Regions from separate parts of the Streptococcus sp. Marseille-P7375 genome, predicted to be linked through region 2. Evidence: riboswitches for the same ligand, from Rfam matches in the RefSeq annotation. Region 2 holds a riboswitch; the other holds the start of a gene.

Region 1 (10,827 bases), 350 kb from region 2:
CTATTTCCGCTCCTTTTTAGAAAAATAAACTCAGCAAAGTCAACATTGCCAAACCACCCTGCTTGAACAAAATTTTCGGATCGCTAGTCACTGCACCGTAAGCAGCTACCAAGATGATATAAACCATAAAAATCCCCAGCCAAACTGGACTAGGCTGCACAAAAGCCGCAATCAAGACCAAAACAGCTATCAGCCCGTTGTAAACTCCTTGGTTTTTGAAAAGTGTATTGACCGACTGCTGCTCCAACTCCTCTTGAGGCATACCAAAGACCCGTGCTGTCGTAGCTGAGGTCGTTGCGATGGTCTCTAGGTACATAATATAGAAAAATTCCAAGGCAACCAAGCTTGCCAAAATCAGTGTAAAAACAGACATTTTCTTCTCCTTATAGTAATTTATGATGAAAAAAAGTATAACATATAGCAAGAAAAAGCGCTAAAATTTAGTTCCAATAAAATGGACAAAGTGTATTAAAATGTTTTATGATACTTTTTTAAAATAGGCGTAGCAAAACTCAGCATTTTCTGATTAGATGTGATACAATCTTTTTGAAAAATGGAGGTAAATTATGTTAACCTATGATTTAATTGTCATCGGCTTTGGTAAGGCCGGTAAAACATTGGCGGCCAAAATGGCGGCCCAAGGAAAAAAAGTTGCTTTGATTGAGCGAAGCAAGGCTATGTACGGGGGAACCTGTATCAATATCGCCTGCATCCCAACCAAGACCCTGCTTGTTGCAGCTGAAAAAGGTCTGGCTTTTGACCAAGTTATGGCTGAAAAGAATGCTGTGACCAGCCGTCTCAACGGGAAGAACTACGCAGCAGTCAGTGGCGCTGGTGTCGACATCATTGATGCGGAAGCTCATTTCCTTTCCAATAAGGTCATCGAAATCACAGCTGGCGATGAGAAAGAGGAACTGACTGCTGAGACTATTGTCATCAATACTGGTGCTGTTTCCAATGTCCTGCCGATTCCAGGACTGACTGAGACCGAGCATGTCTATGACTCAACTGGCATCCAAAATCTGAAAGAACTTCCTAAACGCTTGGGAGTTCTGGGTGGCGGTAACATCGGCCTAGAGTTTGCTGGGCTCTACAACAAATTGGGCAGCCAGGTGACTGTGCTAGATGCTGCTCCTGTCTTTCTCCCTCGAGTAGAGCCTTCTATCGCTGCTCTAGCTAAGCAATACATGGAAGAAGACGGAATCCAACTCCTGCAAAATGTACGTACCACACAGGTTAAAAATGATGGTGCTGAAGTTGTCGTTGTGACAGAGGATGGAGAATTCCGCTTTGATGCCCTGCTCTATGCTACTGGCCGCAAGCCTAATGTTGAAGCACTACAGTTGGAAAATACTGACATTGAGCTGACAGAGCGCGGAGCTATCAAGGTTGATAAACACTTGGAAACATCTGTACCCGGCGTTTTTGCAGCGGGCGATGTCAATGGCGGTCTGCAGTTCACTTATATCTCACTGGATGACTTCCGCATCCTTTATAGCTATCTGGCTGGCGACGGCAGCTACACACTGGAAGACCGTAAGAACGTACCTACCAGCATGTTCATCACACCGCCTTTAGCTCAAATCGGATTGACTGAAAAGGAAGCCCTAGAGCAAGGACTGCCGATTGCAGTTAAGGAGATTCCAGTCGCAGCAATGCCTCGTGGTCATGTCAATGCTGACTTGCGTGGTGCTTTCAAGGCTGTTGTCAACACTGAGACCAAGGAAATCGTCGGAGCGACTATCTTCGCAGCTGGGGCTCAGGAAATTATCAATATCCTGACTGTAGTCATGGATAATAAGATTCCTTACACCTACTTGAGCAAGCAAATCTTCACTCACCCGACTTTGGCTGAAAACCTCAATGATTTATTTGCTATTTAATGTTAAGCCCCTGATGGGGCTTTTACAATCCCTACAAAAATTCAACTACATTTCAACCTCTTTTTGTGGTACAATAATGCTAGTTTATTTTAAAAAGATTGAGGAAAATTATGTCTGAACTGTATGATATTACGATTGTCGGCGGCGGTCCAGTTGGCCTATTCGCTGCATTTTACGCTCACTTGCGCCAAGCCAAGGTTAAAATCATTGATTCCCTGCCTCAGCTGGGTGGTCAGCCAGCCATTCTCTATCCAGAGAAGAAGATTCTGGATGTGCCGGGCTTTACTAATTTGACTGGCGAAGAGTTGACTCAGCGTCTGATTGAGCAGCTGGAGACTTTCCAGACTGAAATCTGCCTCAACGAAACGGTTCTGGATATCGTTAAATCTGATGATGGCTTCATCATCACGACTTCTCAAGCCCAGCATCAGACCAAAACCATTATCATCGCCATGGGAGGTGGCGCCTTCAAACCGAGAGCTTTGGAGCTAGATGATGCTGAAGCCTACAGCAACCTCCACTATCACGTTTCAAACATCAGCCAGTACGCTGGTAAAAAAGTTGTTGTTCTTGGAGGCGGTGACTCGGCTGTTGACTGGGCACTAGCTTTTGAAAAAATCGCAGAAACCAGCCTGATTCACCGTCGGGATAACTTCCGGGCTTTAGAGCATAGTGTGGAAGAACTCAAGGCTTCTAGTGTTGAGATTAAGACACCATTTGTACCTAGTCGATTGGTCGGTGAAAATGGCAAGATTACCCACTTGGAAATCAGCCAAGTCAAAGGAGAGGATAGTCAGCTTTTGCCTCTGGATCATCTCTTTGTCAACTACGGTTTTAAATCCTCTGTCGGTAATCTCAAAGATTGGGGCTTGGAGCTCAACCGTCACAAGATTTTGGTCAATAGCAAGCAAGAAACTTCCGTGCTAGGAATCTATGCAGCCGGCGACTGCTGCAGCTACGAGGGGAAGATTGACCTGATTGCAACTGGGCTGGGTGAGGCACCTACTGCTGTCAACAATGCTATTAACCATATCTATCCTGAGCAAAAAGTCCAACCCAAACATTCTACAAGCCTATAAAAAAACAGCTGCCGAGCTTAAGCTCAGCAGCTTTTATAATTCATCTGCGATTTTATTGATTTTTCTCAAGCGATGATTGACACCGCTCTTAGTTAGAGGCCGGCTCAAACTATCAGCTAGCTGCTGGATGGAGTAGTCCGGATGCTGGATACGAAGTTGAGCCACCTCCTGTAGGTCTACAGGTAAACTCTCAATGCCGATATTATCGCTGATTTTGGCAATATTGTTGATGGTTTTCATACTGGCTGTGACCGTACGAGCGATGTTCGCTGTCTCCGCATTATTGGCACGATTGAGGTCGTTGCGCGCTTCCCGCATGAGCTTAAGAGACTCGAACTCAGCCATGGCCTCCATAGCACCGATGACAATGAGAAAATCCATAATATCCTCAGCCCGCTGCAGATAGGTGACAGCTCCCTTCTTGCGCTCAATGGTCTTGGCATCCAGCAGAAAACGCTGCATCAAGGCAGCTAAATCCTCAGCATGATCCAGATAAACGGACAGAATTTCCAGCTGGTACTTACCTGAGTCTGGCTCTCGCATGCTACCATTTGAGAGGAAGGCTCCCCGTAGGTAGGCTCGGCTGGCTTCGTCATCTGATAAAATGGCCTGGTCAATCCCTGCCTCAATACCAAAAAAGGAGTCAGCCAAGTGCAGGTCAGAAAGGATTTCTTCCACTTTCTGATCCAGAAATACTGTATAAACGCGATTCTTGCGCAGATTAGTCTTCTGATGATGGCGGATTTCTGACTTGACCTGATAAAGGTCCGACAGCAGCTCATAGAGATGGCGAGCAATCTTAGCATTTTCTGTTGAAATGGATAAGGTAAGGCCGGTCGAAGAAATTCCCAAACTACCAGCCATCTTAATGATGGCAGCCAACTCGTTTTTGTCTTTTACAGATAAGCTTAAAAGCTCTTCTTTTACTTTTACTGTAAAGCTCATTTGCGCACCTGTATAATCTTCATCAATTCATCAACAAGTAACTCTCCGTCATGGAAAGCCCCGCCATTTTCCAAACGAAGGAAATTCGATGAAATAACACGCGGAACTTGCTCCTGCAGCCCTCGAAAATTATGCTCAACCTGAACCAGATATTCATCAAATTTATTGCTGTTCATATACTCACGCGGAACTGGCTCGATATTGACCAAGACGGTATCAATGAACTTTTTGCCCAGATGACGATGCAATACTTGAACGTGGTCGCTATCTGAAAAGTGCTCGGTTTCGCCGCGCTGGGTCATAATGTTGCAGACATAGGCTACTTCTGCTTTAGTATCTAAAATGGCTTGGCCAATTTCTTCGATTACGAGGTTTGGCAAGATGGAGGTAAAGAGAGAACCCGGTCCCAGCACCACCATATCGCTATCCAAAATACTCTGGACTACCTTTCTACTCGCAACAGGCTTTTCATCATCATAGGTATTGGTCACATAGACCCGCTCTATCATGCCAGCCTTACTGGCCAGATTACTCTCACCGACAACTTCCGTTCCATCTGTAAACACAGCATGCAGAGTCAGTGGTGTGTCGCTCGAAGGGTAGATTTTACCTGTCGTATGGAAAAACTTAGTCAGAAGCTGCATAGCGTTATAAGTAGAGCCCTGCATTTCGGAAATGCCAGCAATAATCAGATTCCCCAAGGGATGACCTGCTAGAACGCCGTCTCCTTTGGCAAAGCGATACTGGAAGACCTTCTCATAAAACTTTGGCATATCAGACATAGCCACCAAAACATTTCGCAAGTCACCCGGCGGCGTCAGCTGCTGGATGTTTTTCCGCAGCTCACCAGAACTACCGCCATCATCTGCAACTGTGACAATAGCTGTGATCTCTACATCCTTTTTCCGCAGGCTGTTTAAAATAACTGAAATTCCTGTACCGCCGCCGATAACTGTGATTCTTGGTTTTCTCATGAGCGGTTCACCGTTTCCTTCCGACGATTTTTGTCGCGATGACTGGCATTGACTGGCCAATTTTTCGCTAAATCATCAGCCAAACGCTGTGCAAAGGCTACACTACGGTGTTGTCCGCCCGTGCAGCCAACTGCGATAGTCAGCACAGACTTTCCTTCCTTTTGATAGCCGGGCAAAATCGGCTCAATCAAGCCCAGCAGATGCTTGTAAAATTCTTCTGACTCCGCATGGTTCATGACATAGTCAAATACATCCTTATCCAATCCTGTCTGATTGCGCAGCTCAGGTTTATAGTAGGGATTAGGCAGAAAACGCACATCAAAAACCAAGTCTGCATCCAGAGGCAAACCATATTTAAAACCAAAACTCATAACCTCTATGCGGAAACTGTGCAGATCAGCCTGATTTGAAAATTGTTCAGAGATGGTCTTTCTTAGCTCCCGTGGTGTCAGTTCCGTCGTATCTACAACATTTTGACTGAGATTTTTCAGAGGGGCTAAGAGTTCACGCTCCAGTTTGATACCATCTAAAATTCGCCCGTCAGCTGCCAAAGGGTGACTGCGTCTAGTTTCCTTATAGCGAGCCACCAACTCCTTGTCAGCCGCATCTAAAAATAAAATTTTAAAATCGATTTCCGTGCTTCTTTCTAGCTCATCCAAAATATCCTGAATCTCCAAAAAGAAGGAGCGACTCCGCATATCAACAACCAGAGCCAACTTATCATTGTCCTTTGTCCCTTCGACCAACTGCAAAAACTTTGGTACTAGGGTCGGCGGCATGTTATCAATGGTAAAATAGCCCAAATCCTCAAAAGACTGGATAGCGACAGTCTTTCCGGCACCGCTCATTCCTGTCACAATCACTAATTGAATCTTGTGTTCAGCCATTCTTTCTCCCTTCGTCTAACATTTTATTACTAAAAAAGGACGGGAAACTTCTCCCGGTCCCAATCATTTATTCTACAATCTCAGCAATGACTTCGATTTCGATTTTTACATCACGAGGCAAGCGAGCCACTTCTACTGCCGAACGAGCTGGAAACTCGCTCTTAAAAGCTGTTTTGTAGACTTCATTAAATGGCACAAAATCATTGATATCACTTAGGAAGCAGGTTGCCTTGATCACATGGTCGAAATCTGTTCCAGCCGCTTCCAAAATGGCTCCTACATTTTTTAAAACTTGCTGGGTCTGCTCTTCAATCGTTGCACCTACAATTTCTCCTGTCTCTGGTGATAAAGGAATCTGACCACTTGCAAATAAAAGGTTGCCTACGATTTTTCCTTGAACATATGGTCCGATTGCTGCCGGTGCTTTATCTGTTTGTACTATTTTTGCCATTGTATTCTCCTCATTTCTTTTATCTTACTTATTATATCATAAAGTCAAAAGCCTGACTATTCTTGTCCTCCTTCCCATTGACTTTTAGGAAATTTTTCTTTATGATAGTAAATGCATAATTCAAAACACTTGTTTTGGACTGGTTCGCAAACTTCCCAGTATAAAAAACTAAGTACCCTTATATTCTAAAGTAATGTAATTGCGCATAGTTTTTTTCTGGTGTCCTGCCACTTTGGCAGAACTAACTGAGAGGTTGAGACTGAGGTTTCAGCCTTATTTTATTTCTCAAAAGGAGGACCTATGAAAAGAAAAGTCATTATTGACTGCGACCCCGGCATAGACGACAGCCTAGCCCTACTCTATGCCCTGCAACACCCTGACTTAGAGGTCGTCGCTTTGACCATAGTCGCTGGAAATGTCCCACTGGAACTTGGTCTTGAAAATGCCTTTAAAATCCTAGAAAGGCTCAATCGGCTAGATATTCCAGTCTATGCAGGAGCCGATAAGCCCTTGGTTCGTGACTTCGTCTCCGCTCAGGATACCCACGGCATGGATGGATTGGGGGAAAGCGGAATAGCAAGAAGCAGTTCCACCCAAGCCCAGCAACAAGCAGCTTATGACTATCTGGCAGACTATTTCCAGAAAAATAAAGATACTTCTATCATTGCACTGGGGCCTTTGACCAATATTGCCTTGGCTCTTAGGAAAAATTCTAACCTTGGGCAACATCTAGACCGATTTGTCAGTATGGGCGGCAGCTACAAATCGCACGGCAACTGTTCACCCGTAGCGGAGTACAACTACTGGTGCGATCCGCATGCAGCCCAAGAAACCTACGAAAAACTTGGAAGAAAGATTGAAATGGTCGGTCTAGATGTCACGCGAAAGATTGTCTTGACGCCTAATCTCTTGGAATATATGCGTTTTATCAACCCTGAAGTCGCTGACTTTATCGGAAAAATCACGCGTTTTTACTGGGATTTTCATTGGGAGTATGAACATATTATCGGCTGTGTCATCAACGATCCATTAGCCGTTGCCTATTTTCTGCATAAGGACCTTTGTCAAGGATTTGACTCCTTCGTCGATCTCGCAACGGAAGGCATTGCCATGGGACAAACGCTGGTTGATGCCTATCATTTTTATGGTAAGCAAGCCAATGCTAAGGTGCTGACCCAAGTAAACACCCACCTCTTCTTTCAGGATTTTCTCTCCGTGATACTCAACACTTCAAAGGAAATCATCTACCAAGATCTAGAAACTTTAAATTTAGGATAAGATTATGAAAAAAATAACACCATTTACCATTACATTTACAGCTATCTGCATCGCTCTAAACTATATCGGTGCCAACATCGCCCTTTTTCTAAAACTTCCTGTTTATTTGGATACTTTTGGAACGATATTAGCCAGCCTCATTTTAGGACCTATTTTCGGAGTAGGAACTGCGATTGCCAGTGCTCTTATTAGCGCCTTTACAACAGACATTTCTGCTATTTATTTCTCTCCAGTAGCCATTCTTTTGGCTCTTCTTGTCTCGGTCTTTTTCACTTCTGATTCAAAACCAAGACTAAACCTCCTCTGGAAAACGGTTCTAGTCTCTCTGCCAGCTACTGCTTTGGCCTCTCTGATAACCGTCATTGTCTTCAAAGGGATCACTCCGAGCGGCTCTAGTATTATCGTTCAAGGTTTACACGGTTTAGGCCTAGATCTGATCACCAGCACCATCATCGTCCAAGCGCTAACCGACTATGCAGACCGCCTCATCGTTATTGGGGTCAGCCTCGTCTTCATCCCACAACTCAAAAAAGTCATCCCAAGAATCTTTGCAAAATCCAGCAATGCATAAATCAAAAGAACTACTCAGAAACCATGATTTCGAGTAGTTCTTTTGATTTTAACATTTGTTTTTTTATAAGTTTTTAAGGTTAAGTTTAAGTTTAAAAAAGGAGTAGGCAGACTCTTCTTGAGTCCAAGCCTACTCACAAGCTACAATCTGAGATTAATTGCGTCCCTTGAGAACAGCCTCAATGATTGCCATTCTGACAAAGACGCCATTTGTCATTTGTTCTACAATTCGAGATTTTGGAGCCTCAACCAAATGGTCTGCAATTTCTACATCGCGATTGACAGGCGCTGGGTGCATCAGGATTGCAGTATCCTTCATACGATCGTAGCGCTCTTGCGTCAAACCGTGGAGTTTATGATAATTTTCCTTAGAGAAAATGGAGTTGTAGTCATGTCGTTCGTGCTGTACGCGCAGGAACATCATGACATCCACTTGGTCAATAACTTCGTCAATCGTTACGAACTTACCATAGTCAGCAAATTCCGCACTTCTCCACTCATCTGGACCAGCAAAGAAAAGCTCAGCACCGAGACGTTTCAAGATTTGCATATTAGACTTGGCTACACGTGAGTGATCAAGGTCACCAGCGATAGCTACTTTCAAACCATCAAAATGACCGAATTCTTGGTAAATTGTCATCAAGTCAAGTAAACTTTGGCTTGGGTGCTGACCAGAACCATCACCACCATTTACGATAGAAGTTGTAATCGTTGGGCTTTCGATCAATTCTTTATAGTAGTCCACCTCAGGGTGACGGATGACACAGACATCTACACCGAGAGCTGACATAGTCAAAATCGTGTCGTACAAGGTTTCTCCCTTGTTAACTGAGCTTGTCTTGACATCAAAGTCAAGCAGGTCGCATCCAAGTTTTAATTCTGCTACTTCAAAAGCCTTGTGAGTCCGAGTTGAAGATTCAAAGAAGAGATTTGCAACGATATGCTGCTCATCATAATGAACCTTTGCGCCGTTTTTAAATTCAATCCCGCGCTTGATCAAAGCCATTACTTCTTCGTTCGTAAGGTGTTCCATAGATACAAGATTTTTAAGTGCGATTTGATTTGATGACATGATGTTATACTCCTTTTTTATTAAAAACTTTGGACAAATGTAGCAATCTCGTCAGCCTAATTTTTAGGTTCTGGCAGGATGAGGTAGAGGGCAATTCCGAGAACAGTTGACAAGGCAACTCCTGAAACTTGCAGACCTGATAGTTGCAGGGTCAGACCACCGATACCAGATACCAGAACGACACTGGCAATCAGCAGGTTCTTTTTGTTGTCAAAATTGGTTTGGGCTTCAATCAGAATTTTCAAACCGCTGGAAGCAATTACCCCGAAGAGGGCGATGGAAATGCCACCCAAAACTGGACTTGGAATTGATTGGAGCAGGGCGGATACTTTCCCGACAAAGCTCATGACAATAGCCAATACAGCAGCACCAGCAATCACATAAACACTGTAAATTTTATTGAGCGCCATCACCCCGATATTTTCACCGTAGCTGGTCACTGGCGGAGCACCAAAGATACCCGCGATAACCTGAGCCAGACCATCTCCAGCTAAAGTCTTATCCAAACCAGGCTCTTTAAAGAAATCTTTGCCTGTCAAGCTATTCAGAACCATAACATGCCCAAAGTGCTCTGTCATCGTTACAAAGGCGATCGGCGCCATTGTTAGGATTGCACTTGGATACAATTTAAAATCATAATCTATAAACGGAAGATTCATTGGCGGAACGTGGAACCAAGAAGCTTTTGTCACGTTAGCAAAAGAGATAATCTCCTGACCTGTCACCGCTCCGACAATCAGAGCGAAGATATAGCCAACAATCAAGCCCAGCAGAACTGGAATAATACCAACGATTTTCTTACCGTAGATGTTAAAGAGAATGACACAGAGAAGAGTTACCATCCCGATAGCAAAGTAGGTGATATCGTAAACCTTCTGGTCTCCAACAGTCTTATACATCACATCGCCAACAGCTGTACCCGCTAGACTCAGACCAATCACCATGATGATAGGCCCTACCACTACCGGTGGCAAAATCTTATCAATCCAGGCGTTACCTGCGAATTTCACGATGAGGGCCACGATAAAATAGACCAGACCACCCGTGATAGCACCTTGCGCAACCGCAGCAATCCCATCTGTCTTCATTAAGATTTGCATGGCAGCGATATAAGCAAAGCTGGAGCCCATATAAGCAGGGATTTTGTACTTGGTCACTGTCAAGTGGGCCAGCGTTCCCAAACCACTTGAAAACAGGGCTACTGCTGGGTCAATTCCCACCAGAATCGGAACCAACACTGTCGCCCCAAACATAGCGAATAAATGTTGGAATGAAAGTCCTAAGAGTAAGCCAGGTTTTGGCATATCATGGACATCGTATTTAACTTCTTGACTCATCTTGTCTCCTCCTCTACAATCAGAACTCGGTCGTGACCATCTTTTTCAGTCATTTCAACAATAATCTCTTCAAGGTGGCTCGTTGGAATATTTTTGCCAACATAGTCTGCCCGAATCGGCAACTCACGGTGCCCGCGGTCCACTAGAACGGCGAGGCTGACGCGTGATGGCCGCCCATTGCTGACAAGATTATCAATGGCTGCGCGGATAGTTCGGCCTGTATAAAGCACATCGTCGACGATAATCACTTCGCGATCAGTAATATCAACTGGAATTACTGTCGTGTCTTCCTTGACCTTGATATCGTCTCGGAAGGGCTTTGTATCCACTTCGCAAATTGGAATTTCTATT
Region 2 (10,827 bases):
ACCTTTATCAAAACATATCAAGAGATTACTTAACAAGCAGTCAGCTAACCTTCCCAGCATCTATTTCTAACAGAAAGTGAGGCTAAGACTTTTTCCTAGCCTCTTTTTTGATGGTCTGGATAAGGGAAAGGCGGAAGAGTTCTGTGCGGAGGTTTAGTTCTATATAGAATTTTTCTAAGATAAGTATTTTTAAACATTTTTATTGCATTTGCAACAAAAATCTGTTATACTATCTTCAGAAGGAGGAGGTATGTCAATTTTACGTGAGATTGGAATAATTGCTCGGGCTTTGGATTCCATTGCTAATATTGAGTTTCGTGACATAGATTTGGCGCGGGGGCAGTATCTCTATCTGGTGCGGATTGCGGAGAATCCTGGGATTATCCAGGAGGAGCTGTCAGACTTGCTCAAGGTGGATCGCTCAACGGTAGCTCGTTCAGTCAAGAAGCTTGAAAGCAAAGGCTTACTGGAACAGCGGCCAGCTGCCAATAACCGCAAGAACAAGGAATGGTTTGTCACCGAAAAGGGGGCGGCCCTCTATCCTCTTATCTTAGCGGAAAACGAATATTCGGAACAGGTGGCGTTGGAAAAATTTTCAGAAACTGAGCGAAAAGAGTTAGAAAAGTTGCTGGTTCGCGTCCGAGAGAATATTACAAAGGATTGGGAGCTGGTCAAAAAAGGTCAGAAAAGAAATTATTGAGGTAGAACATGAAAATTACAGTTGAAAATGAATTTTGGGCTTTGTTTCCAGAAGCGCAGATTAGTGTCTTAGTGGTCAAGGGGCTGGATAATAGAGTTGATGAAAGTAAGGACCCATATTTCAAATCCCTGCTGGATAAGGGCGCAAAGCGAGCAGCAGACTTTATTCCAGATGAGAATTTCACTCAGAATGATGTTATTCAGGAGTGGCGGCAGGCTTTCAGCCAATTTAAGACCAAAAAAGGAGCGCGTTCCTCTATCGAAGCCCTACTCAAGCGGGTCAGTCAAGGACGGGAATTCAACCCCATCAATCCCTTAGTAGATATTTATAATAGTGTTTCCCTCTCTTATGCGGTTCCATGTGGCGGAGAGGATTTGGACAAGATTATCGGTGGTCTTTATTTGGGTAAGGCTAAGGGTGGCGAAGCATTCTTTCCACTGGGAGCTGAGACTGATGCACCAGCTTTGGCAGAAGAAATCATCTACTATGATGAAGAGGGAGCGGTCTGCCGTTGCCTTAACTGGCGAGAAGCGCAGCGGACCATGCTGACGGAAGATACCAAGTATGCCATTTTGGTTATCGAGGCCATCAACGAAGAGCAGGCGGCGCGTGCTCAAGCAGCTATGACTGAACTCCAGACTCTGATTGAGGACTATTTTGGTGTCAAGGGTGATATTACCCACTTGACAGCTGAAAATCCCAGTTTGGAAGTCTAAAAATAAAAACAAATCTGGATCAGAATTATCTGGTCCAGATTTGTTTTTATAGGAGAAATAAGCCGAGCTATTTTTATTTTGCCTTGTTTTTAAAGACAAAAATTTTGCTGAAGACATAGTTGAGAACGATAATCAGCACTTGAGCTATCAGAGTTTCAATGGTGTTGACCATCTTAATATCGTTGTGGACGAATTGACCAATAATCTGCGGGAAGCTAGTGACAAAGATAAAGGTTAGCAGCAAATTCAAGGCCATAGTTGCCAGTCGGGCTGTGAAAAATTTGACCAATCGTAGTGGCCAGCCTTTTCTTTTCTGCTTGAAAACGATGGTATCGTTGGTCACAAAGGCAAAGAGAATACCTAAAATATCACCGATTATCGTAGCCAGTAATTCGTTTCCTGTCAATTCATAGCAGAGCATCCGACTGACAACGGAGACAAGAGTGGTTGCCACACCAAAGAAAAGATAGGATAGAACCTCATTGTCAAAGAATTTTTTAATCAAAGTTTTCATAAGCATAGTCTATCACATTTCTAGGATTTATGCTATACTAGTGAAGTTGTCGATTTTGAGGAGATAATTTTCCCGTCTGACGCAACCCTTGGCGCTTAGCTTCTTTCGCCAAGCATATTACACGCGCTCATGCGCTAAAGGAGAAAACATGAAACAAGAAAACTTATCAGTCCGTGATTTGATTCAGATTGCCATTGTTGCTGCTATTTATGTAGCCCTTACGATTACGCCCCCTTTAAATGCTATCAGCTATGGTGCTTACCAGTTCAGAATTTCTGAAATGATGAACTTTATGGCCTTTTATAATCGTAAATACATCATGGGAGTGACCATCGGCTGTATGATTGCCAATCTCTATAGCTTTGGAATCATTGACGTCTTTGTCGGCGGTTGGTCAACTTTAGTCTTCCTATCACTAGGTGTCTATCTTTTCAGTCGTTATAAGAATCAATACCTGATCAAAGATTTGCTTCGTTTGGATCATTTCTATTTTGCTATTTTCTTCTCTATTTCGATGGTGACAATCGCTGCAGAGTTACATCTCTTGCAAGGCTTGCCATTCTTCCTGACTTGGTTCACAACGGCTATTGGAGAATTTGCTTCCTTGATAGTTGGAGCTATCCTTATTAACCAGATTGCAAAAAGGATTGATTTAACAAAATAAGACAGCAGAGAGCGGAATTTCTGCTCTTTTTCTGTCCTCTTTTTTAGTGAGAATTCGGGACAAATAGAGGAAGATTTTGTGTATTTGTGATAAAATAGAAGTATGAAAGAAAGAATGTCAGAATTAGTCAAATTGCTTAACCGATACGCTCATGAGTATTATACGGCAGATAGGCCAAGTGTATCGGACAGTGAGTATGACAGACTCTATCGTGAGTTAGTGGAGTTAGAAGAAAAGTACCCAACTGATATCCTACCTGATAGCCCGACCCATCGGGTGGGTGGGAAGATTTTAGAAGGATTTGAAAAATATCCACACCGGTATCCTCTCTTTAGTTTGCAGGATGCTTTTTCACGTGAAGAATTAATGGCTTTTGACCAGCGGATTCGCAAGGAATTTCCTCAGGTTTCCTATATTTGTGAGCTCAAGATTGACGGGCTTTCTATTTCCCTGACTTATGAAAAGGGAATCTTGGTAGCAGGAGCGACTCGGGGAGATGGTTCTGTTGGTGAAAATATCACTGAAAACCTCAAGCGGGTCAAGGATATTCCCCTGACCTTGAAAGAACCGCTAGACATTACGGTTCGCGGAGAGTGCTACATGCCCAAGGCTTCCTTTGATGCGGTCAATCAGCTGCGGCAGGAGAACGGTGAGCCTGAGTTTGCCAATCCTCGAAATGCGGCAGCAGGAACCTTACGCCAGTTGGATACAGCAGTTGTGGCCAAGCGTAATCTAGCAACCTTCCTCTACCAAGAAGCCAGTCCGACTGAGGCTGGCAGCCAAGAAGCAGTTTTGAACAAGCTAGCTTCTTTGGACTTCTCAGTTAATCCGATTCATTTTCTAGCAAATTCTATCGATGCCGTTTGGGAGTTTATCGAAAAGATTGCCAAAGAGAGGGACAGTCTGCCTTATGAGATCGACGGTATTGTCATCAAGGTCAATGACTTGGCGGTGCAAGAGGAGCTTGGCTTTACTGTCAAGGCACCTAAGTGGGCCATCGCCTATAAGTTTCCAGCTGAGGAAAAGGTAGCACAGCTTTTGTCTGTTGACTGGACAGTCGGTCGGACAGGAGTTGTGACTCCGACAGCCAATCTGACGCCAGTGCAGCTAGCGGGAACGACTGTCAGCCGAGCAACTTTGCACAATGTGGACTATATTGCAGAGAAGGATATTCGTCAGAAAGACACCGTTATCGTCTATAAGGCAGGAGATATTATTCCTGCTGTATTGCGAGTGGTGGAGTCCAAGCGGGTCTCAGAGGAGGCTTTGAAAATACCAAGTCACTGTCCGAGCTGTGAGAGTGAGCTGGTGCATTTCGAGGACGAAGTGGCTCTGCGCTGCATCAATCCCCTCTGTCCAGCCCAGATCAAGGAAGGCTTGATTCACTTTGCCAGCCGGGATGCTATGAATATTACTGGCCTTGGTCCAGCAGTGGTCGAAAAGGTCTTTGATAAGAACTTGGTCAAGGATGTGGCTGGAATTTATCGACTTTCTGTAGAAGATTTGCTGACCTTGGACGGCTTTAAGGAAAAATCAGCGAATAAATTGTATAATGCCATTCAAGCTTCTAAGGAAAATTCAGCAGAGAAATTGCTCTTTGGTCTGGGAATCCGTCACGTGGGAAGCAAGGCTAGTCGGATTTTGATGGAGAAATTCCACGATATGATCAAGTTGTCACAGGCCAGTCAAGAGGAAATATCTTCCATTGACAGCTTGGGGACAGTTATCGCTCAGAGTCTGCATTCTTACTTTGAGCAGGAAGGCAGTCAGCTTCTGCTGCAAGAATTACAAGAAGCTGGCGTTAACCTAGACTATCTGGGGGAGAAAGTGGCAGCCGATGCCGCTCTCGCTGGCAAAACAGTCGTATTGACCGGAAAATTACAAAAATTAACACGGAATCAAGCTAAAGAAAAATTGCTGAGCTTGGGCGCAAATGTTGCTGGAAGTGTGTCTAAAAAGACAGATTTGGTGGTGGCAGGTAGCGATGCCGGCAGCAAATTGACCAAAGCTCAAGAACTTGGGATCGAGATTCGAGATGAGGACTGGCTAGATAGCTTATGAGGCTGAGTATGGAACATAAAATAAAAAAAGCAAGATTAATTTATAACCCAACTTCTGGGCAGGAAATTATCAAAAAAAATATTGCCGAAGTCTTGGATGTCTTGGAAGATGTTGGCTATGAGACCAGTGCCTATCAGACGACTCCAGAGCCTTTCTCTGCTCAGCGAGAAGCTGAAAGAGCAGCAAGAGCAGGTTTTGATTTAGTTATAGCAGCTGGTGGAGATGGGACCATCAATGAAGTAGTGAATGGGGTTGCGGGCCTAGATGTGCGCCCCAAGCTGGCTTTCATTCCAACTGGTACGACCAATGATTATGCGCGTGCCTTGAAAATTCCCATGGGAGATCCAGTGGCTGCAGCTCGAATTATCGAGAAAAATCAGACGATTCAGATGGATATCGGTCGGGCTTATGGCAGCAAATACTTTATCAACATTGCGGCGGCGGGTACGCTGACAGAGCTGACTTACAGTGTCCCTAGTGAAGTCAAGACCCGTCTAGGCTATCTGGCTTATGTAGCCGAAGGAGCCAAAATGCTGCCACGCTCCAAATCCCGTAAGGTACGGATTGAGCATGACCATGGTGTTTTTGAGGGCAAGATTTCGCTTGTCTTTGCAGCCTTGACCAATTCTATCGGAGGCTTTGAAAAACTAGCGCCAGATACCAAACTGGACGATGGAAATTTCACCTTGATTCTTGTAAAAACGGCTAAGTTGTTTGATATGCTTAGTCTCATCATACAAGCAATTAATGGTGGCCAACATGTGACGGATGCTAATGTTGAATATCTGAAAACCAGCAAATTGAAGCTAAAAGTATTGGATAAAAAAGCACCCTTTATGTTGAATCTGGACGGTGAGTACGGAGGAGATACACCAGTAGAATTGGAAGTTTTGCACAATCATCTGGAGTTTTTCGCCAATATAGATGAAATCGATGAGAGCGCTCTTTCCTTAGAAAAATTAGAATGAAGAGATAAATGAAAATGATAGACTATAAAGTCATTGTTCATTACCACAATCCCAAGGGAGATTACTTTTCTTATGATTTGTGGCAGTGGCAGACGGATCAGTGGGGAAAAGAAGCACCTTTTTCTAAACTAGATTATTTTGGTATCCAGGGAGAACTATCTTTTGAAAGTTGGGAACCTCTCAGTCAGGCTCATGTGATTGTCAAGCGTTCAGACTGGTCCAGCCAATCTTGCGACTACCACATTGATTTATTGCCAGTTCATTTGCCCACAGAGGTTTGGTTGATTGAAGGAGATCATCAGGTCTACTATTCCTTGCAAGCGGCGACGACGAGCCACCAATATTCGCGGCGACGTCCCCATAATTTCGATGTGGCTATGCGGTCGGATTATTTTGACGAATGCTGGGGCTACCAAGGTTGGCTTGGGCATCGTCTGCAGGGGCAAGTAAATGAGTTTAAAGTTTGGGCTCCGACAGCCAAAAAGGTTGAATTGCTAGTCTATGGAACTTCCGATAATCAAGCAGCTGTTTATAAAGAATTCCCTATGGAAAAGGGCGAAATTTACTCGCACGATCATGCTAAAAATACAATCGGAGTTTGGTCGGTGGAAGTGCCAGAAGATTTAGCTGGCAAGGCCTACCAGTATCATGTTCATTTTGAAAACCAGCATTTTTTGACGCGCGATCCTTATACAATCGCTACCAGTCCAGATGGCAAGCGCTCAGCTATTGTTGCCGAACAGGACAAGACTGTTGCTGGTTTTAAGGTATGTCAAGGCAAGGAGGCAACCTGGCGTTTAGATAACCCAAATCAGGCGGTCATCTATGAGATGCATATCCGAGATATTAGCAAATCGCCTAGTTCAGGGGTCGCAGAGCATTTGCGAGGGACTTTTTTAGGTGCTTGTCAACGTGGCACTAGAAATAGTCAGGGAGACCAGACTACTTTTGATTACATTCGCAATCTAGGTATCAATGTCGTGCAGCTCCAGCCGGTTTCTGACCGCCATAAGGACTATGATGAAAATGGCCAAGTTACCTATAACTGGGGCTATGATCCACAGAACTACAATGCACCAGAAACCAGTTTTTCTTCTAATCCAGATGATCCAGGTCAGGCCATTAGAGATTTGAAAACCATGATTCAGGCTTACCACGATGCAGGGATTTCTGTGACCTTGGATGTGGTTTACAATCATATTTATTCGACCTTTGACTCAGCCTTTCAGTCAACGGTTCCCGATTATTACTACCGAATGAATCCAAACGGTTCTTTCCAAAATGGTACAGGTGTCGGCAGTGAGACGGCCAGTGAGCATGAAATGTTCCGCAAATTCATGATTGATTCCCTTCGTTATTGGGTAGAAGAATTCAATGTGGATGGCTTCCGTTTTGATCTGATGGGAATCCATGATGTCACCACCATGAATATCATCCGAGAAGAAATGGATAAAATTGATCCACGGATTTTGCTTTATGGTGAAGGTTGGGATATGGGAACAGGCCTGATGCCAGAGGACAAGGCTAAGAAAGACAATGCTTATCAACTGCCGCGAATTGGCTTTTTCAATGATACCCAGCGCGATGCGATAAAGGGTGCTGAAGTCTACGGTGGTCTGAAAGCTGGTTATGTGAGCGGACAAGCGACTGAAGATATCATAGCCAAAGCCATTCTGGGCAGCAGTGAGTTAGGCTCCTATTTGACACCAACTCAGGTTCTGAATTATGTGGAGGCGCATGATAATTTCAACCTGCATGATTTGCTGGTTGACTTGCACCCAGATGATGATGAGGTCACTCGGACCAAAAGAATTGAGCTGGCAACAGCTATGAACTTGCTCATGCAGGGAATGGCATTTATGGAATTGGGCCAAGAATTTTCCCGCACAAAACTAGTAGGAACAGGCGAAGAGGGCCAAGTCCTGCCTAGCGACCGTGACAGAGCCATGAATAGCTATAATGCTCCCGATGCTGTCAACCAAGTGAATTGGGAATTGATTAGCCAACATCAGGAGAGTATTGACTATATCAAGCAGATCATTCACTTAAAGACAAGTCAGAAGGAAATTTCTTATCAAACCTATGAAGAGATTTACAAACATGTCTTTGTAAGAGAAGCCTTTGCTGGCAGTGGTATCGTCATTTTTGAGATTAAAGATGAAAAACATTATGAAATCATTTTTAATGCAAGTGGCCTGCCCTATTACCTTGAGAATGCGGATCATCTACGTTTATTGATCGGAAATAGTCGTCATAAGAGACCCTTCTATGTGGAGAATCTGACCGCTTCCGTTTTTGAAGTGATTGCATAATATGAATAAAAATAAGAAAAGATTGAAGACGGCTTTGCAGCTTAAGTCTTCAATTTTTTTGTGCTTCAAAAATAAAAACTCTCCCCAAAACATTTTCAATGTTTTAGGAAGAGTTGAGTAGCCTCATAGATTAGGGACTGGCACTTGAACTGGAGGAGCTAGAAGAGCTGGAGGACTCTCCGCTAGTTCCCTATTCGCTGCTAGTGCTAGAGTGAAATTGTTCTGGGTGAAGTGCTCGATAACTTGGTGAATTAAAGAGATCCACAGAGGATACACCGCCACGTTTTGAATAAAGGCTAGTTGATTGGTCGCCTTTTTCTTTCTCAATGGCCTTGAGGGCTTTCAACGAGTTGATGTAGTTGTAATCATCAGGATTGACTTTTCCTAGGTTATTGCCCGTGTAAAAGCGGAATAGGTCCCCTGTCTGAATAGCATCGCTCATCTTCAGCTGTGTATTTGCGGCTGTTCGGATAGCTTCTAGTTCAGCTGTTGTTGACTCGTCTGGCAGAGTGATCTCCTCCCCAGTTTGTGTGTTGTAAATGCGGCCGCTATAACTTGTGTATTTTGGTGTTACAAAGTTATTGGTTGAGCGGAAAGCCACGATTTGCTGGTGCTGAGATGAGAGGAGGTCTTGCCCGACTTGAAGGTAATTTTTAGAGTCAATTCCCAATAAATGCTCCAAGGTTGGCAGCATATCGATTTGTCCGCCAAAGGTATCAATGATTTTTCCCTTTTCCATTCCAGGTATCACGACCATGTATGGCACTCTCTGTAACATAGCGTTGTCATAACTAGACCAAGTCTCAGAGTTTTTATTGATCAAAGGTGCCAGAGCTGGATTACGAGAATTAGAAATTCCATAGTGGTCGCCGTAGAGGACGATAATTGAATTTTCATAGAGTCCAGATTCTTTCAGGTAGTCAAAGAAGGCTTTGACAGCGGAGTCGAGGTAGTTTGCTGTTGCAAAATAGCCATTGATGGTTTCGTCTTTGGTATCTGCCAGTGGGAAACCAATCTCATCGCCAATCAAGCTGGTCGTATAAGGATAGTGATTAGAGACGGTGATGTATTTGGCATAGAAAGGCTGCTGTAAATGTTCCAGATATTTGATGGAATCTTTGAACATAATTTTATCGTTCAAGCCATACTGGAAGGAGTTGGTCTCGTCTTGCTTGGTAAAGTAGGACGCATCGAAGAAATAATTATAGCCCCATTGTTTGTAGGCGGTGTTGCGGTTCCAGAAACTACCTGTATTTCCATGGAAAACAGCAGATGTGTAGTCTCCATTTTTTGATAGAATAAAAGGTGCTGCTTGCTGGGTATTGGTACCGCCGTAGTTTACCATGAAGGAGCCTTGGTTAAGACCAAAGAGACCTGTTTCAATCATGGTCTCAGCATCGGAAGTCTTTCCAGCCTTGACCTGGTTAAAGATGTTTGAAAAGGCTAAAGTAGAGTTGGAGTGGTAAAGGGAGTTAAGGAAAGGCGTAACTTCGTATTCCTTGCCCTCCATCTGTAGTTTATAATCAATCAGAAACTGCTGGAAGCTCTCTAGATGGACATAGATAACATTGCGACCTTTGGCAATGCCGTAGTATTCAGAGTTTGGCTCAGCATAATGGGATTGGATATATTGTTGAACGGGTTCTAGATCCTTGGCAGAGGCTTTGGAACGCTCTTTATTAGCAGCATAGGTTTGATTGGCACTGTAGCCCAGGAAGGCAGGAAGACCAAGGGCGCGAACGACATAGTAATTTGAAAATCCGCGTGTCAGGAGCTCAGGACGATCAATTTCTGCTAGGAAAAGATTGGCCGAAAAGAGCATCGCTGATAGGGACGTTACAGCAAAGCTGGCGCGGAAATTAAACCTACGATGATCCAAGCGGATATACTTTTTATAAAAAAGCCAGCCCAGAATTGGAAAATCAATGATATAGATAGCATCCCAAGGGCGGAAGAGTTCCATGGCTGCGGCTCCGAGCCCTGCAGACACCTTGCTAGAGGCCAACATGGTATTGACTGTCACAAAGTCGGTAAACTCACGGTAGTAGATGGAGTTTGAGACCAACCAGACAAAGAGCATGATGTAGATAGCCGTGCTGACACAATAAAAAAGCTTAGTCGGCTTGATATAAAGGGCAAGTCCAATCAGTAAAAGTCCAATTGGGAAAGGGTTAATCAGAGCCAGAAAAATTTGATAGGCTCCTTGAATATCTAAATTAAAATCAACGGTATAAGCCCACATGGTTTTTAACCAATAAATCGTGAGCAAGCTCAAGACGAAACCGAGCCTTGTACTCATAAAATTGAGTAAATTCTTGGTTATTTTTTTCACAGAAAGATACTTCCTTGTCTTATTTCCTAAAAATTCTCTTCTTCTAAGTATATCACAATTTTTCAAGTTGAGGAAAAATTGTGGTGATTTAGTGCTTAGTTTATTTTATTTATAAAGTAATTTAGAATAAGGGCAATTATTTCCTAGCTTCAAGATTGTTCGTAAACATACCTAAGGTTAAACAGGCTTTGCACCATGATAGATAGTGGAAAGTAGAAGTAGGGGAGCTTGCTTGAAAGTCCGCCTGATAAAACAAATATTTAATATATAAAATGTTGAAAATTTCTTCTACTAAAACAAGATTATGTGAAAATAATAAATATGCTTTGAGAATTTTCACAATATTTGGTATAATAATGCTTATGAAGAAACTTACTGTTAATAAACAGACAGAGGAAAAGTTGAGAAAAGGGATTTTAGTTCTAGATAAGAATGATTTTCCAACTCTTTCATTCACCGATCAATGTGTGGAATTGCATAGTCAGCAGGGGAAGTTCTTGGGAACAGCTTATCTCTCCTTACAAAATAAGGGACTTGGCTGGCTGATTTCCTATGCTAAG

The links. A riboswitch is a leader RNA that binds a small molecule or an ion and turns the genes downstream of it on or off. The one in region 2 is predicted to bind preQ1.
Region 1: another riboswitch for preQ1. It lies ahead of FZ954_RS02680 (nucleoside hydrolase); the one in region 2 lies ahead of FZ954_RS04535 (QueT transporter family protein).

Annotation. Positions count from the first base shown of each region.
Region 1 covers NZ_CABPTR010000001.1:520,413-531,239, reverse strand. The annotation lists gene FZ954_RS02715 (DUF1304 domain-containing protein) at 17-373, opposite strand; gene FZ954_RS02710 (FAD-containing oxidoreductase) at 567-1,883, shown strand; gene FZ954_RS02705 (NAD(P)/FAD-dependent oxidoreductase) at 1,994-2,962, shown strand; gene whiA (DNA-binding protein WhiA) at 2,996-3,907, opposite strand; gene FZ954_RS02695 (YvcK family protein) at 3,904-4,881, opposite strand; gene rapZ (RNase adapter RapZ) at 4,878-5,768, opposite strand; gene FZ954_RS02685 (RidA family protein) at 5,836-6,219, opposite strand; PreQ1 riboswitch class I at 6,353-6,397, shown strand; gene FZ954_RS02680 (nucleoside hydrolase) at 6,520-7,497, shown strand; gene FZ954_RS02675 (LytS/YhcK type 5TM receptor domain-containing protein) at 7,502-8,068, shown strand; gene FZ954_RS02670 (aspartate carbamoyltransferase catalytic subunit) at 8,222-9,139, opposite strand; gene FZ954_RS02665 (uracil-xanthine permease family protein) at 9,196-10,476, opposite strand; gene pyrR (bifunctional pyr operon transcriptional regulator/uracil phosphoribosyltransferase PyrR) at 10,473-10,827, opposite strand, start outside.
Region 2 covers NZ_CABPTR010000001.1:866,012-876,838, reverse strand. The annotation lists gene FZ954_RS04550 (MarR family winged helix-turn-helix transcriptional regulator) at 251-700, shown strand; gene FZ954_RS04545 (B3/4 domain-containing protein) at 709-1,416, shown strand; gene FZ954_RS04540 (GtrA family protein) at 1,490-1,930, opposite strand; PreQ1 riboswitch class II at 1,959-2,081, shown strand; gene FZ954_RS04535 (QueT transporter family protein) at 2,079-2,594, shown strand; gene ligA (NAD-dependent DNA ligase LigA) at 2,697-4,655, shown strand; gene FZ954_RS04525 (diacylglycerol kinase family lipid kinase) at 4,664-5,623, shown strand; gene pulA (type I pullulanase) at 5,638-7,935, shown strand; gene FZ954_RS04515 (LTA synthase family protein) at 8,126-10,267, opposite strand; gene FZ954_RS04510 (class I SAM-dependent rRNA methyltransferase) at 10,630-10,827, shown strand, end outside.